3 regions of the Kitasatospora sp. NE20-6 genome follow, and region 3 is predicted to be linked to each of the others. Evidence: riboswitches for the same ligand, from Rfam matches in the RefSeq annotation. Region 3 holds a riboswitch; each other region holds the start of a gene.
What was found. Region 3 has a riboswitch for cobalamin ahead of SNE206_RS01515 (HoxN/HupN/NixA family nickel/cobalt transporter). Riboswitches for the same ligand answer to the same signal wherever they lie in the genome.
Positions count from the first base shown of each region.

Region 1: linked by a shared signal. The riboswitch ahead of cobN (cobaltochelatase subunit CobN) and the one ahead of SNE206_RS01515 (HoxN/HupN/NixA family nickel/cobalt transporter) in region 3 are both predicted to bind cobalamin.
Region 2: linked by a shared signal. The riboswitch ahead of SNE206_RS17625 (cobalamin biosynthesis protein) and the one ahead of SNE206_RS01515 (HoxN/HupN/NixA family nickel/cobalt transporter) in region 3 are both predicted to bind cobalamin.

Region 1 is NZ_BPRL01000001.1:83,046-87,223, reverse strand. It holds gene SNE206_RS00365 (precorrin-2 C(20)-methyltransferase) at 1-126, opposite strand, end outside; gene SNE206_RS00360 (precorrin-8X methylmutase) at 123-749, opposite strand; gene SNE206_RS00355 (hypothetical protein) at 746-2,023, opposite strand; cobalamin riboswitch at 2,110-2,249, shown strand; gene cobN (cobaltochelatase subunit CobN) at 2,431-4,178, shown strand, end outside.
Region 2 is NZ_BPRL01000020.1:91,574-95,751, forward strand. It holds gene SNE206_RS17615 (putative cobaltochelatase) at 1-81, opposite strand, end outside; gene SNE206_RS17620 (cobyric acid synthase) at 108-1,628, opposite strand; gene SNE206_RS17625 (cobalamin biosynthesis protein) at 1,625-2,602, opposite strand; cobalamin riboswitch at 2,686-2,879, opposite strand; gene SNE206_RS17630 (alpha/beta hydrolase) at 3,438-4,178, shown strand, end outside.
Region 3 is NZ_BPRL01000002.1:192,930-197,107, forward strand. It holds gene SNE206_RS01500 (hypothetical protein) at 1-360, shown strand, start outside; gene SNE206_RS01505 (phosphatidylinositol-specific phospholipase C domain-containing protein) at 604-1,650, opposite strand; gene SNE206_RS01510 (ArsR/SmtB family transcription factor) at 1,808-2,170, opposite strand; cobalamin riboswitch at 2,254-2,461, shown strand; gene SNE206_RS01515 (HoxN/HupN/NixA family nickel/cobalt transporter) at 2,493-3,608, shown strand; gene SNE206_RS01520 (EamA family transporter) at 3,710-4,178, opposite strand, start outside.

The DNA.
Region 1 (4,178 bases), on a different contig from region 3:
GGATCGCCCGTGCCGGGCACTGTGGTACGCCACCACGTCGGCCTTGCCGATGAGTTCGGCGGCACGGACGGTCAGCAGGGAGGGGTCGCCGGGGCCGAGCCCGACGCCGTACAGACGGCCCGTCACTCTTCTTCACTCGCAATCGCGTTGACGGCGGCGGCGGCCATCGCGCTGCCGCCGCGGCGGCCGCGCACCACCAGGTGCTCCAGGGCGGCGGGGTGCTCGGCCAGGGCCTGCTTGGACTCGGCGGCGCCGATGAAGCCGACGGGCACGCCGATCACCGCGGCCGGGCGGGGTGCGCCCGCCTCGACCATCTCCAGCAGCCGGAAGAGCGAGGTCGGGGCGTTGCCGACGGCCACCACCGCGCCCTCCAGCCGGGGCAGCCACAGCTCCATGGCGGCGGCGCTGCGGGTGGTGCCCATCCGGCGGGCCAGCTCGGGCACCGCCGGGTCGGTGAGGGTGCAGACGACCTCGTTGCCGGCGGGCAGGCGCTTGCGCGTCACCCCGCTGGCGACCATGTTGACGTCGCAGAGGATCGGCGCCCCGGCGAGCAGGGCCGCCCGGGCGGCGGCGACCGCGCCGGGCGAGTACACGAGGTCCTCGACCAGGTCGGTCATGCCGCAGGCGTGGATCATCCGCACCGCGACCCGGGCGACGTCCTCGGGCAGGGCGGCCAGATCGGCCTCGGCCCGGATGGTGGCAAAGGACTGCCGGTAGATGGCCGCGCCGTCCTTCTCGTACTCGATCACGTGATCCTCCGGGCCTCGGCGACCGCCTCGGCCATCTCTTCCGTCGTCACATCCACTGAAGGCGCCGGCGTCCCGACCGGCGTCACCCGGTAGCCCTGCCCGAGCGCGAGCACGTCCACCCATCGCCCGGCGGGGTGTCCGCAGCGCCGCTCGCAGCCCGACCAGTGCACGGGCAGCGCCGCACCGCCGGCGCGCTCCGGAGCGCGGGCCGCGCCGGAGGGTGCGTCGGGGTGCGCCGCCGCCGGGGCCGCGCCGGGCCCGTGCTCCAGTGCGCGGGCGGCGTCGGTGCGGACGTCGGCGAGCGACTTCGCGCAGCCGGGCAGGCCGGTGCAGGCGGTGGCGCGGTCCCAGGCGGTACCGGGCCGGGTCAGGAACCCGGCGGCGGCCAGGTCGGGGAGCCGGGCGGCGGGCACGCCCGGCAGGACGGCCCCGCGCCACGGCGTCAGCCGGATCTCACCGGCGGACACCTCCGCCAGCAGCCGCCACCGGTCGGCGGCGGCCCGGCCGAAGCGGGTGCCGACGGCGATCCCGCCGGGCAGGGCGCCGAGCGCGGGCGGGCCGCCGGCGGGGGCGGGCAGCGGTTCGGTGCCGGGCGGCAGCAGGTCGGGGAGTTCCCGCAGGTGCCAGGCCCGGCCCTCCGCGGCCGCCAGGAAGTCGCGGGCGGCGGCGAGCGCGGCGGCCACCGGCGCGCCGACCGGGCGGACGGTGCCGGCCCGGCCGAGCCGGAGCAGCGCGGTGCCGCCGGGCGCTGCGATCAACGTCACATCGGCGTCGAGCGCGGCGACGTCGCCGCGGCCGTCGTCCAGGGCGAAGAGGAACTTGCCGGACAGTCCGGCCGCCCAGCCGCTCGCGCACAGCTCCGCGTCGAGCGCGCGCACCCAGCCCTGCACGTCGGCGTGGCCGCGGCCGTCGACCCCGGCGTACGGCGAGGCGACGATGTTGCGCACCCGCTCGTGCGTCTCGGAGGGCAGCAGTCCGGCCTCGCGCAGCCGCCGGGCGAGCTCGGCCCCGCAGTCCGAAGGCAGGCCGCGCAGCTGGACGTTGCCGCGCGAGGTGGTCTCCGGCGCGCCGTCGCCGAGCTGCTCGGCGGCGTCGGCGAGCGCCACGAGCTGACGGGCCGTCAGGAGTCCGCCGGGCAGGCGCACCCGGGCCAGGGCGCCGTCGTCGGCGGTGTGCAGACGGAGAGCCCCGGGGCAGGCGTCCGCGCGGCCCCGGCCGGGCACGGCGGAGCCTCGCGCAGCGGCGTCGGGTGAGGCGGGCATGGCGGCGAGCATACAGAGGGTGCGACGGGCCGCCCCCGTCTCGTAGATCACAGTCGGCGCCCTGTCCCGCAGCCGCGCGGCACCCCGTACGATGCTGCCGGGCGGTCCGCGAGGACGGCCCGACGCCAGCGACGGCAAGCGGAGGAAACCGGTGCAAATCCGGTGCGGTCCCGCCACTGTAACCACGGCTCAGCCTGCCGTGGAGCCAGGAACTCCCGCCGTCCTCCGCCTTCTCCCGGTCTCCGGCCGGGGGCACACCGAGGGGCGCGGACCCCGAGGAAGGTCCGACCTGTGCGCTGCCGCCTGCCCGGCCCCGCCGTCCGTCCCAGACGTGCCGAGCCCGCACCGCCCGCTCCCCCGGCACGGCCGACCCCGCGACTCGCGACCCGGAACACCGACCTGGCCGGGAGGCCCTCCGCATGATCCTGCTGCTGTCGACCTCCGACACCGACCTGCTGAGCGCCCGTGCCGCGCAGGGCCCGGTGCCCTTCCGGCTCGGTAACCCCGCCAGGCTCACCGCCGACGACCTGCCCGCGCTGGTGGACGGCACCGACCTGGTCGTGGTGCGGCTGCTCGGCGGCCGGCGCGCCTGGGAGGATGGGCTGGACGCCCTGCTGGCCGGCCCCCGCCCGGTGATCGTGCTGACCGGCGAACAGGCCCCCGACGCCCAGCTGATGGAGCTCTCCACCGTGCCGGCGGGCATCGCCGCCGAGGCGCACGCCTACCTCGCGCACGGCGGGCCGGCCAACCTCGCCGAGCTCGGCGCGTTCCTCTCGGACACCGTGCTGCTCACCGGCCACGGCTTCGCCCCGCCCGCCTCCGCCCCCGACTGGGGCCCGCTGGAGCGCGAACCGCGGCCCACGGACGGCCCGCTGATCGCGGTGCTCTACTACCGCGCCCACCACATGAGCGGCAACACCGCCTTCGTCGAGACGCTGTGCTCGGCGATCGAGGACCGGGGCGCCCGCGCGCTGCCGCTGTACTGCTCCTCGCTGCGCGGCGCCGAGCCGGAGCTGCTCGCCGAGCTGGCGCGGGCCGACGCGATCGTCACCACGGTGCTCGCCGCGGGCGGCACCCGCCCCGCCGACGCGCAGGCCGGCGGCGACGAGGCGGCCTGGGACGCGGGCGCGCTCGCCGCCCTCGACCGCCCGATCCTGCAGGCGCTGTGCCTGACCTGGTCGCGCAGCCGGTGGGAGGAGAGCGACGACGGCCTCTCCCCGCTCGACACCGCCACCCAGATCGCCGTGCCGGAGTTCGACGGCCGGCTGATCACCGTGCCGTTCTCCTTCAAGGAGCTCGACGAGGACGGCCTCACCGTCTACCGCGCCGACCCCGAGCGGGCCGCCCGGGTCGCCGGCATCGCCGTGGCCCACGCCCGGCTCCGGCACACCCCGGCGGCCGAGCGGCGGCTCGCGCTGGTGCTGTCCGCGTACCCGACGAAGCACGCCCGGGTCGGCAACGCCGTCGGCCTGGACACCCCGGCGAGCGCGATGCGGCTGCTGGCCCGGCTGCGCGCGGAGGGCATGGACCTCGGCACCGACCTGCCCGGTCTCGACTCCGCCGATCCCGCCCTCCACGAGGGCGACGCGCTGATCCACGCGCTGATCGCGGCCGGCGGCTACGACCAGGACTGGCTGACGGAGGAGCAGCTCGCCCGCAACCCCGTCCGCATCCCCGCCGCCGACTACCGCCGCTGGTACGCCGGTCTCCCGGAGGGCCTGCGGGCCGGCGTCGAGGCGCACTGGGGCCCGCCGCCCGGCGAGCTGTACGTCGACCGCTCGCAGAACCCGGACGGCGACATCGTGCTCGCCGCGATCCGCTCCGGCAACCTGCTGGTGCTGATCCAGCCGCCGCGCGGCTTCGGCGAGAACCCGGTGGCGATCTACCACGACCCGGACCTCCCGCCGAGCCACCACTACCTGGCGGCGTACCGCTGGATCGCGGCGGCGCAGGAGGACGGCGGCTTCGGCGCGCACGCCGTCGTCCACCTCGGCAAGCACGGCAACCTGGAGTGGCTGCCGGGCAAGACGGCGGCGCTGTCGGCCGACTGCGGGCCGGACGCCGTCATCGGCGACCTGCCGCTGGTCTACCCGTTCCTGGTGAACGACCCGGGCGAGGGCACCCAGGCCAAGCGCCGCGCCCACGCCACGCTGGTCGACCACCTGGT
Region 2 (4,178 bases), on a different contig from region 3:
GGAGACGGCGTTGAGCAGCAGCCCGAGCCGCAGGTCGGCCATGCCGACGATCGCGGTGAAGGGGTAACGGACGTCGGTCATCTGCACTCCATGCCTCCCGGCGCCGCTCACGGCGCACCCGGCGGGACGAACGGGAGGCCGGCCGGCGCCCCGCCCTCGATCAGCTTCCACAGCGCCTCGGTGTCGGCGTGCTCCTCGATCAGGTCGCCGAGCCGGTCGAGCCGTTCCTCGCGGGCGGCAGCGAACGACGTGTCCGGCGCGGGCACGAACGCCCGTCCGGCGAGGGCGGCCGCCTCGCGCAGCAGGGCCCGCCGGAAGCCGTCGTTCTCCAGCACGCCGTGCCAGGTCGTACCCCACACCGCGCCCGCCCGGCAGCCGTCGAGGGCGCGCCCGCGGCCGTCCGAGACGAACGCCTCGCCACCCTCGACGGCGACCACGCCGTGGTGGATCTCGTACCCCTCGACCCGCTCCCCGTACGCCTCGCCGACCGGGCGGGCGAGCACCTTCTCCCGGCCGAAGACGACCCGGGTCGGCAGCAGGGCGAGGCCCTCGACCGTGCCGGCCTTCGACTCGACCTCGTCGGTGATCTCCCGGGCGAGCATCTGGTAGCCGCCGCACACACCGAGCACCGGCAGGCCCGCCGCCGCCCGGGCGTGCACCGCGCGGTCCAGGCCGCGTTCGCGCAGCCAGGCGAGGTCGGCGACGGTCGCCCGGGTGCCGGGCAGGATCACGAGGTCGGCGTCGGCGAGCTCCTCGGGCCGGGTCGCCCAGCGCACCAGCACGCCGGGCTCCTGGGCGAGCGCGTCGACGTCGGTGAAGTTCGACAGCCGGGGGAACCGCACGACGGCGACCCGCAGCACGTCCGTGCCGTGCGGGGCGGCGACCGGGCCGCGTTCGGCGACGGTCGACAGGTCGAGCGAGTCCTCGGCGTCCAGCCACAGCCCGGGCAGCATGGGCAGCGTGCCCAGCACCGGACGGCCCGTCAGGCCCTCCAGCATCTCCAGGCCGGGCGCGAGGAGCCGCGCGTCGCCGCGGAACTTGTTGACGAACCAGCCCGCCACCAGCGCCTGGTCCTGCGCGGAGAGCAGCGCCAGCGTGCCGTACATCGCGGCGAACACCCCGCCGCGGTCGATGTCGCCGACGACCACGACGGGCAGGTTCGCGGCGGTCGCCAGGCCCATGTTGGCGATGTCGCGGTCGCGCAGGTTGATCTCGGCGGGCGAACCCGCCCCCTCGCACACCACCACGTCGTACCGGCCGCGCAGGTCGGCCAGGCACTCCAGGGCCCGTTCCAGCAGGACGGGCTTGCGCTCGCGGTAGTCGAGCGCGCCGACCTCCGCGACCGGCCGGCCGAGCAGCACGACCTGGCTGCGGCCGTCCGCACCGGGCTTGAGCAGCACCGGGTTCATCGCGGCCTCCGGCTCCACCCGGGCGGCCTGCGCCTGCATCGCCTGCGCCCGGCCGATCTCGGCGCCGTCCGCGGTGACGAAGGAGTTGAGCGACATGTTCTGCGCCTTGAACGGCGCGACCCGCACGCCCCGGCGGACCAGCCAGCGGCAGACCGCCGCCGTGACCACGCTCTTGCCCGCGTCCGAGGTCGTCCCCGCGACCAGCAGTGCCCGGCTCATCGGCCCACTCCTCCTGTCGTCCTGCGTGCACGGCCGCGGGCCCGGACGGCCCGGCCGGCGAGCGTGACGGCCAGCGCCAGCACACCGACCCGCCGGGAGAGCGCGCAGGCCCGTTCGATGTCGGCGGCGGCGACCGGCCGCAGTTCCGCGCCCAGGACGGGCCGGTGCTCGGTCCGTGTCCCGTACCGCAGCGTGCCCCCGAGACGGACGCCGAGGGCCCCGGCGAACGCCGACTCGGCCTGGCCCGCGTTGGGGCTGGGGTGGGCGGAGCCGTCGCGCCGCCAGACCTTCCAGGCGGCCCGCGGGTGCTCCGCCGCGGCGACGGCCAGCAGCGCCGTGAGCCGGGCGCCGGGCCAGCCGGCGACGTCGTCGAGCCGGGCCGACGCCCAGCCGAAGCGCGTGTGCCGCGGCGAGCGGTGACCGACCATCGCGTCCAGGGTGTTGACGGCACGGAAGGCCAGCAGCCCGGGCGTGCCGGCCAGGGCTCCCCAGGTGAGCGCGTTGACGACGGCGTCGGCGGTGTTCTCGGCGACCGACTCGACGACGGCGCGGGCGATCTGCTGCCCGTCCAGCGCGCTCGGGTCGCGGCCGCACAGGTGCGGGAGCCGCTCACGGGCGGCGGCGAGGTCGCCGGCCTCCAGGGCGCGGCCGATCGTGCGGGCCTCCCGGGTGAGCGAGGTGCCGCCGAGCACCGTCCAGACGGCGGCCGCGGCGAGCGCCGTGCGGGCCGGGCGGCTGCGCCCGAGGGCGCGTTCGGCGAGCACCGCCCCGGCGGTCACGGCGCCCACGCACAGCGCGGTGTACGCGGCGCCCGCCCCGCGGTGGTCGCGCCACAGGGCCCGTTCCAGCCGTCCGGCGGCGCTGCCGAACACGGCCACCGGGTGGCCCCGGCGCGGGTCGGCGAACGCGGTGTCGGCGAGGTACCCCGCGACGGCGCCCAGCAGATAGGGGGACGCCTGGGTCGGACGGCTCACCGCCCGGTTCCCCGGGCGGGGCGCAGCGGAGACCGCCGGGCAGCCTGCATGGCGTGCGTGTCCTCACTCAGGGTCCGCGCCCTGGATCGACGAACCGGCGGCGAGAGTCTCCTGGCTTCCGGGTCGGACACACCCCCGGGCCTTCCAACGGCCCTGTGGCGGACCGTCGTGACCATGTGTTCGGGCGTGCTCCCCGGTGACAGTGGCGGGACCGCGCCGGATTCGCACCGGCTTCCTCTGCATGCCTCCGTATGGCCCAGCGATATCACCACGCGCTCCGACCGGGAGTCAACCAAGCGTGCGGAGGGGTTGGTCACACACCGTCGCCGTCCGCGGGCCCCGCCGGTCCGTACGATCCTCCGGCCCCCGCACGGGGCCGGGCGCGGCCTGACGCCCGAACAGGTCGCCGACGGCATGGCCGCGCACGGGGTGCGGCTGCTGCCCGCGCACGTCCTCGCCCGGGGGAGCGGCGCGCTGCGGCCCTCCGAGGAGGAGTTCGTCGCGCCGGCCCGGGCACTGTGGTGCCCGCCCGTCCGGCTGATGAGCACGGGCCCCGCCTCGCTGCGCGACTTCCGGCCGGCCCGCGAGCTCACCCCGGCCGGGACGGCGCGGCGGACCGGGGAGCCGCCCCCGCGGCGGGCGCCCGCCCGCCGCTCGCCCGCCCGCCGGCGCCCGCCGACCGCTTCCGGGAGCTGCTCGCCGGGCGGCCCGGCGACATCCCGGTCCGGGCCCGCGCGGGGCGCCGCCGCCCGGACGGCCCGCCCGGGTGGCCGGAGGCCGCCTGCCGGGCGTGGACTGGGAGCGCCATGTCCGAAGCCAGCAGACCGGGGATGCCATGCGCAGCTGGGGAACCGCCACCGCCGTTGCTGCCGCCGTCGTCGGAGCCGGGGCCGCGGCCGTCCTCCTGGCCGGCCGTCGCGCCTCCGAACGGTCCGTCCGCCCCGGCTCCGCGGGCGGCGTCTTCGGGTCGGCCGGGGGCGTCCGCGTCCACCACGTGGGGCCGGACTCCGTCACCCTCACCCGCAGCGTCGAGACGGAGCGGCCCGGCCGCTACGCCCTGGAGTGGCCCGGCGGCGGGCACGCCGTCGTCGGCGAGGTGCTCGGCACCGCCCCGCAGAGCGTCACCCGCCGCCTGCTGTCGACCGGGGCCCCGCTCGCCGGCGGTGCCGAGGTGCGGGTGACCGCCCGCGTCGTGACCGGCGATCCGGCGTCCGCGCTCGGCCTCGACTTCACGGAGACCGCCGTCGACGGCGAGCTCGGGCCGCTGCCCGCCTGGCACCTGCCGGGCATGCGGGGGCTGTGGGTGGTGCTGGTGCACGGCCCCGGCGCCGACCGGCAGCAGGCCCTGCCCGTGCTGCCGCTGCTGCACGCACTGCGGCTGCCCGCGCTGGTCGTCACCCACCGCGGTGACGAGGGGGCGCCGCCCCCGCCCGACGGGCTGAGCCACTTCGGCGAGACCGAGTGGCAGGACGTGGACGCCGCCCTCCGCTTCGCCCGCGCCCACGGCGCCGACCGCGTGGTGCTGTACGGCTGGTCGCTCGGCGCCACCATGGCGCTGCACACGGCGGCCCGGTCG
Region 3 (4,178 bases):
GTGGCGGCCGACCTGGCCGGCGCCATGCCCCAGTGGTTGCCCGACATCCGTACCGTCAGCGTCTCGCCGGACGGCGGCGAGGCGGTGGTCGTGGGCCATTCGCGGCTCCGGGCCCGCTTCGACATCGAGCTGCGGCCCGGATGGTGCCTGATGCAGAGCCGCTACCTGTTGGGCGGCATGGCTGCGGTCGAGGAGGCGGACGGCACCCGGTTCGCCTTTCTCGGCGCATTCCGGGTACCGGCCGCGGGTGTTCTCGGTGCCGCGCTGCGGCCACTGACCAGGCGGACGGCCAAGCGGTCGCTGAGCCGGTTCGAGGCGCTGGTCCAGGGTGCGCGGCCGCCAGAGGGCGGCGCGCCATGACGCGTACGATCCTGGCCGGGCTGCCAAGGCGCGGGCGGTGCGGGCCCCTTGCCGCTCCGCGGCCCGGTCGGCCCGGTCAGCCCGGCCCGGTGCGTCGCGATCACGGAGGGTCGGCTTTCGGCGCCTGATCACGATGGCTCCCGGTGCACGGGCGGAGTCCGAGCCGGGCCCTCGCGGGCCCGTGCGCCTTGCCCGTGCGCCTTGCCCGTGCGCCGGGAGGCTGTTGGTTGGGGCGTTGCTGTGTCAGCCCCGGGACAGCACGAGTGCCTGTACCTCGGGCAGGCTCCGCCAGTCGCTGGAGACGATGCTGGCGTGCGCGGCGGCGAGCTGGGTGACCCGGCTACGGGCCTGCTCTGCTGTCGGGCTGGTGGCGCTGATCGCGGGTGCGACGTTGTGGGCGTCGGTCATGACCAACAGATAGTGGCGGCTGTCGTACCAGGACGTGTCGATGCCACCGACGTAGGCGGACGCGTCGCCGTCGAAGACCACGAACCACGGCCGGATGCTGGTCTCGCTGTATGCGGAGCGCGGGTCGCCGGAGGCGGCTCCGTGGACGACCGGGAACACCTGCGCCTGGCCCACCTTGCCGGCAGCGGCGAGGTCCCGCAGGTAGCGCGCGTACTCGACGTCGGTGTGCAGGGTGTCGAAGGGGTTGCCCTCCTCGACGGTGCCGGGGATGACGTCCACGAGTACGCGACCGGACAGCGCGCTGCGCGTCGGCCAGTTGCCCGCCTTGGCGGCGTCGTCGAGGGTGGCGTAGGTGCCGCCGCCGGGCTTGGCGAGCAGGTCGGCCGGGCGGAAGACGGCACTGCCGAGGTGGGCGGCTATGAGGCTGTCGAGCTGGGCGGCACCCATGCCGCGGTTGCCCGCAAAGCCGCCCTTGAGCTCCAGCTTGACGACCAGCGGGCCACTGGAGGGGTGGGCGCCCAGCCAGATGCGGATGTCGTCGAGGCAGTACTCGAGGTTCTTGTTGGTGCCGCCGCTGTAGAGCTGCGCAGCGCTGGTCGCCGCCACACAGTTGTTGGCGTTGCCGAGCGGGTTGGAGTGGCTGACCTTCCACTCGGTGGTGACGGTGTCCGTCCAGACGTCCAGCTCGATCATGCCCGTGCCGGTGTCCAGGCCCTGGGCGAGGAAGGGGAAGGAAGCCGTGTCGTAGGTGTTGTGGATGCCGACTGCGGTGGCCGAGCCGAACGGCAGGCTGCCGCCGGTGGAGGCGCCGGACTGCTGGGCCGGAAGCAGGCAGGTGGCGGCGGCCAGCAGCGTGACGGCGAAGGTACGGCGAAGCTTCACGGTGTCTCCTCGTCAGGAGCATGAGGGCGGCGGCTCGGACGAGCCGCCTCCGGAAGCATGGGGTACCAGGACTGCTTCAAGGTGACATGACAAGAAAACTTGGCTGAAGGGATCTGCTCAATGACCATCCGTCAGGACATGCCGGTCATGTGCGTGTTCAGTCCGCGCGGCCGAGCACCCCGTGTTCGAGGAGCTCCGCGATCACGGCGTCGGTGAGCCGGTAGCGCACGATGCGTCCGTCCCGTTCGCCGGCCACCGTGCCCGCGGCCCGCAGGAGCCGCAGCGCCTGCGACACGGCGGGGTCACGCATGCCGGAGGCGACGGCCAGGTCGCTGACGGCCATCGGCCCGGTCTGGTGCAGGGCGAGCAGGAGGGCGAGGCGGCCGGGATCGGCGAGCAGCGCGAAGCGGTCGGCCCAGGCCCGGACATGGCCGGCGTCACCGATCGCGGCGATGGCTTCGCAGACCTGGTGTCCGTCGATGGTGCGGTGGTGTGCGCGGTCCGCGGGGACGAGGTGCATGCCGGGCATTCTCGCAGTCCGCCCTGCCGTGATCTTCGACACCTGCGCAGGTGTGCAGGCTTGCAGCTGTCGTGCCGTCACCCCTACGGTGGAGCCGCCGTGGTGTTCGGGAAGACCGGTGTCGGACCTCTGAGGTCCCAGTCCGGAGCGGCCCTCGCCACTGTGAACGGGGAGTCAATCCGTACCCCACGTGTGTCACTGGGCGCCTTGGCGCGCCCGGGAAGGCCGGGTACGGGCACCGTCGGATCCTCCCCGTGAGCCAGGAGACCGGCCACGGCATCTCACGACGACTTTCCACGAGGTGCTGGAGCGTGATCCGCAGATGACCCTGCCCGAAACCGGTACGGCCCCCGGGCCGACAGCCCCCGCTGCTGCGGCATTCCGCTGGCGGCGGGAGGACACGGTCCGTACCGCCGCCCTGATGGCGGTGATCCTGGCGATGCACGTGGTGGCGTTCGGCACGCTGTTCCTCCTCGTGGTGCCCGAGAAGTACGAGGTCGGCACGCAGGTGTTCGGTGCGGGCCTCGGCATCACCGCGTACACCCTCGGCATGCGGCACGCCTTCGACGCCGACCACATCGCCGTGATCGACAACACCACCCGCAAGCTCATGGCCGACGGTCGTCGGCCCGTCTCGGTGGGCTTCTGGTTCGCGCTGGGACATTCGTCGATGGTCGTGCTGATGGCGGCCCTGGTCGCCGGCGGTGCGCAGCTCGCGGGCACGTTGATGGACGACGGCTCCACCACGCACCAGGTGCTCGGCACCATCGGCACCACCGCGTCGGGCGCCTTCCTCTATCTCATCGCCGCGTTGAACCTCGTCGCCCTGCTCGGCATCCTGCGGGTCTTCCGCGCGATGCGGGCGGGGACGTTCGACGAGGCCGAGCTGGAGCGCCGACTCGCGTCGCGGGGCCTGATGAACCGGGTGCTCGGCCGTGCCACGCGTTCGATCACCCGGCCCGGGCAGATGTTCCCGGTCGGCCTGGTGCTCGGGCTCGGCTTCGACACGGCCACCGAGGTCGCGCTGATGGTGATGGCGGGCTCCGGCGCGGCCGCCGGGCTCCCCTGGTACGCGATCGTCTGCCTGCCGTTGCTCTTCGCCGCCGGCATGAGCCTGTTCGACACGCTGGACGGCACGTTCATGAACTTTGCGTACCAGTGGGCCTTCTCCAACCCGGTGCGGAAGGTCTTCTACAACCTGACCATCACGGGCCTGTCGATCGCGGTGGCGTTCGTCATCGGCACCATCGAGTTGGTGGCGGTCCTGCACGAGAAGTTGGACCTCGGCGACCCGCTGACCGGGTGGATCGCCGGGCTGAGCCTCGACAACGTCGGCTTCGTGATCGTCGGGCTCTTCGTGGTGGTCTGGGCCGCGGCGATCGGCTACTGGCGGTTCGCCAGGGTCGAGCAGCGCTGGGCTGCCGGGCCGACGGTCTGATCGTGGAGCGCGGGGGAGCGTGCGGTGCGCCGACCGGCTGCAGGGCTCCGGGCCCGGAGAGCCGTCCCGTTCCTGCGGGGGTCCGGGCGGCCGCGATCAGGTCAGCCCGCAGCCAGCAGCAGTGTGCCGGCCACGGCCAGGCCCGCGCCGATCACCTGCACCGGGCGCAGCCGCTCCTTCAGAACGCCACGCGCCATGAGTGCGGTGACCACGGGGTACAGCGAGGCGAGCACGGAGGCCACTGCCACGGATCCGCTGTGGGCGGCCGCCGCGTAGCTCGCGTTCGCCGCCACGTCCGCGATGCCGACGGCGGTGAGCGTGGGCAGGCTCCGTCGCAGTGCGCCGGTTTCGCCGGGCGCGGATGCCCGGGGGAGGGCCAGGAGTGCCGCGCCGCCCACCGCGACGTTGCACAGCCGCTGCACGCAGAGCGAGAGGAGCAGTCCGCCGTCGACGGTGGCCTGGGCGACGAGGGCCATGACGGCGCCGAAGCCGAAGGCCGCGCCGAGGGTGAGCAGCAGGACGGGCGCGCCGACGGCGCCGCCCCGTCGCTCGGGTCCGCCGGCGAGCGCG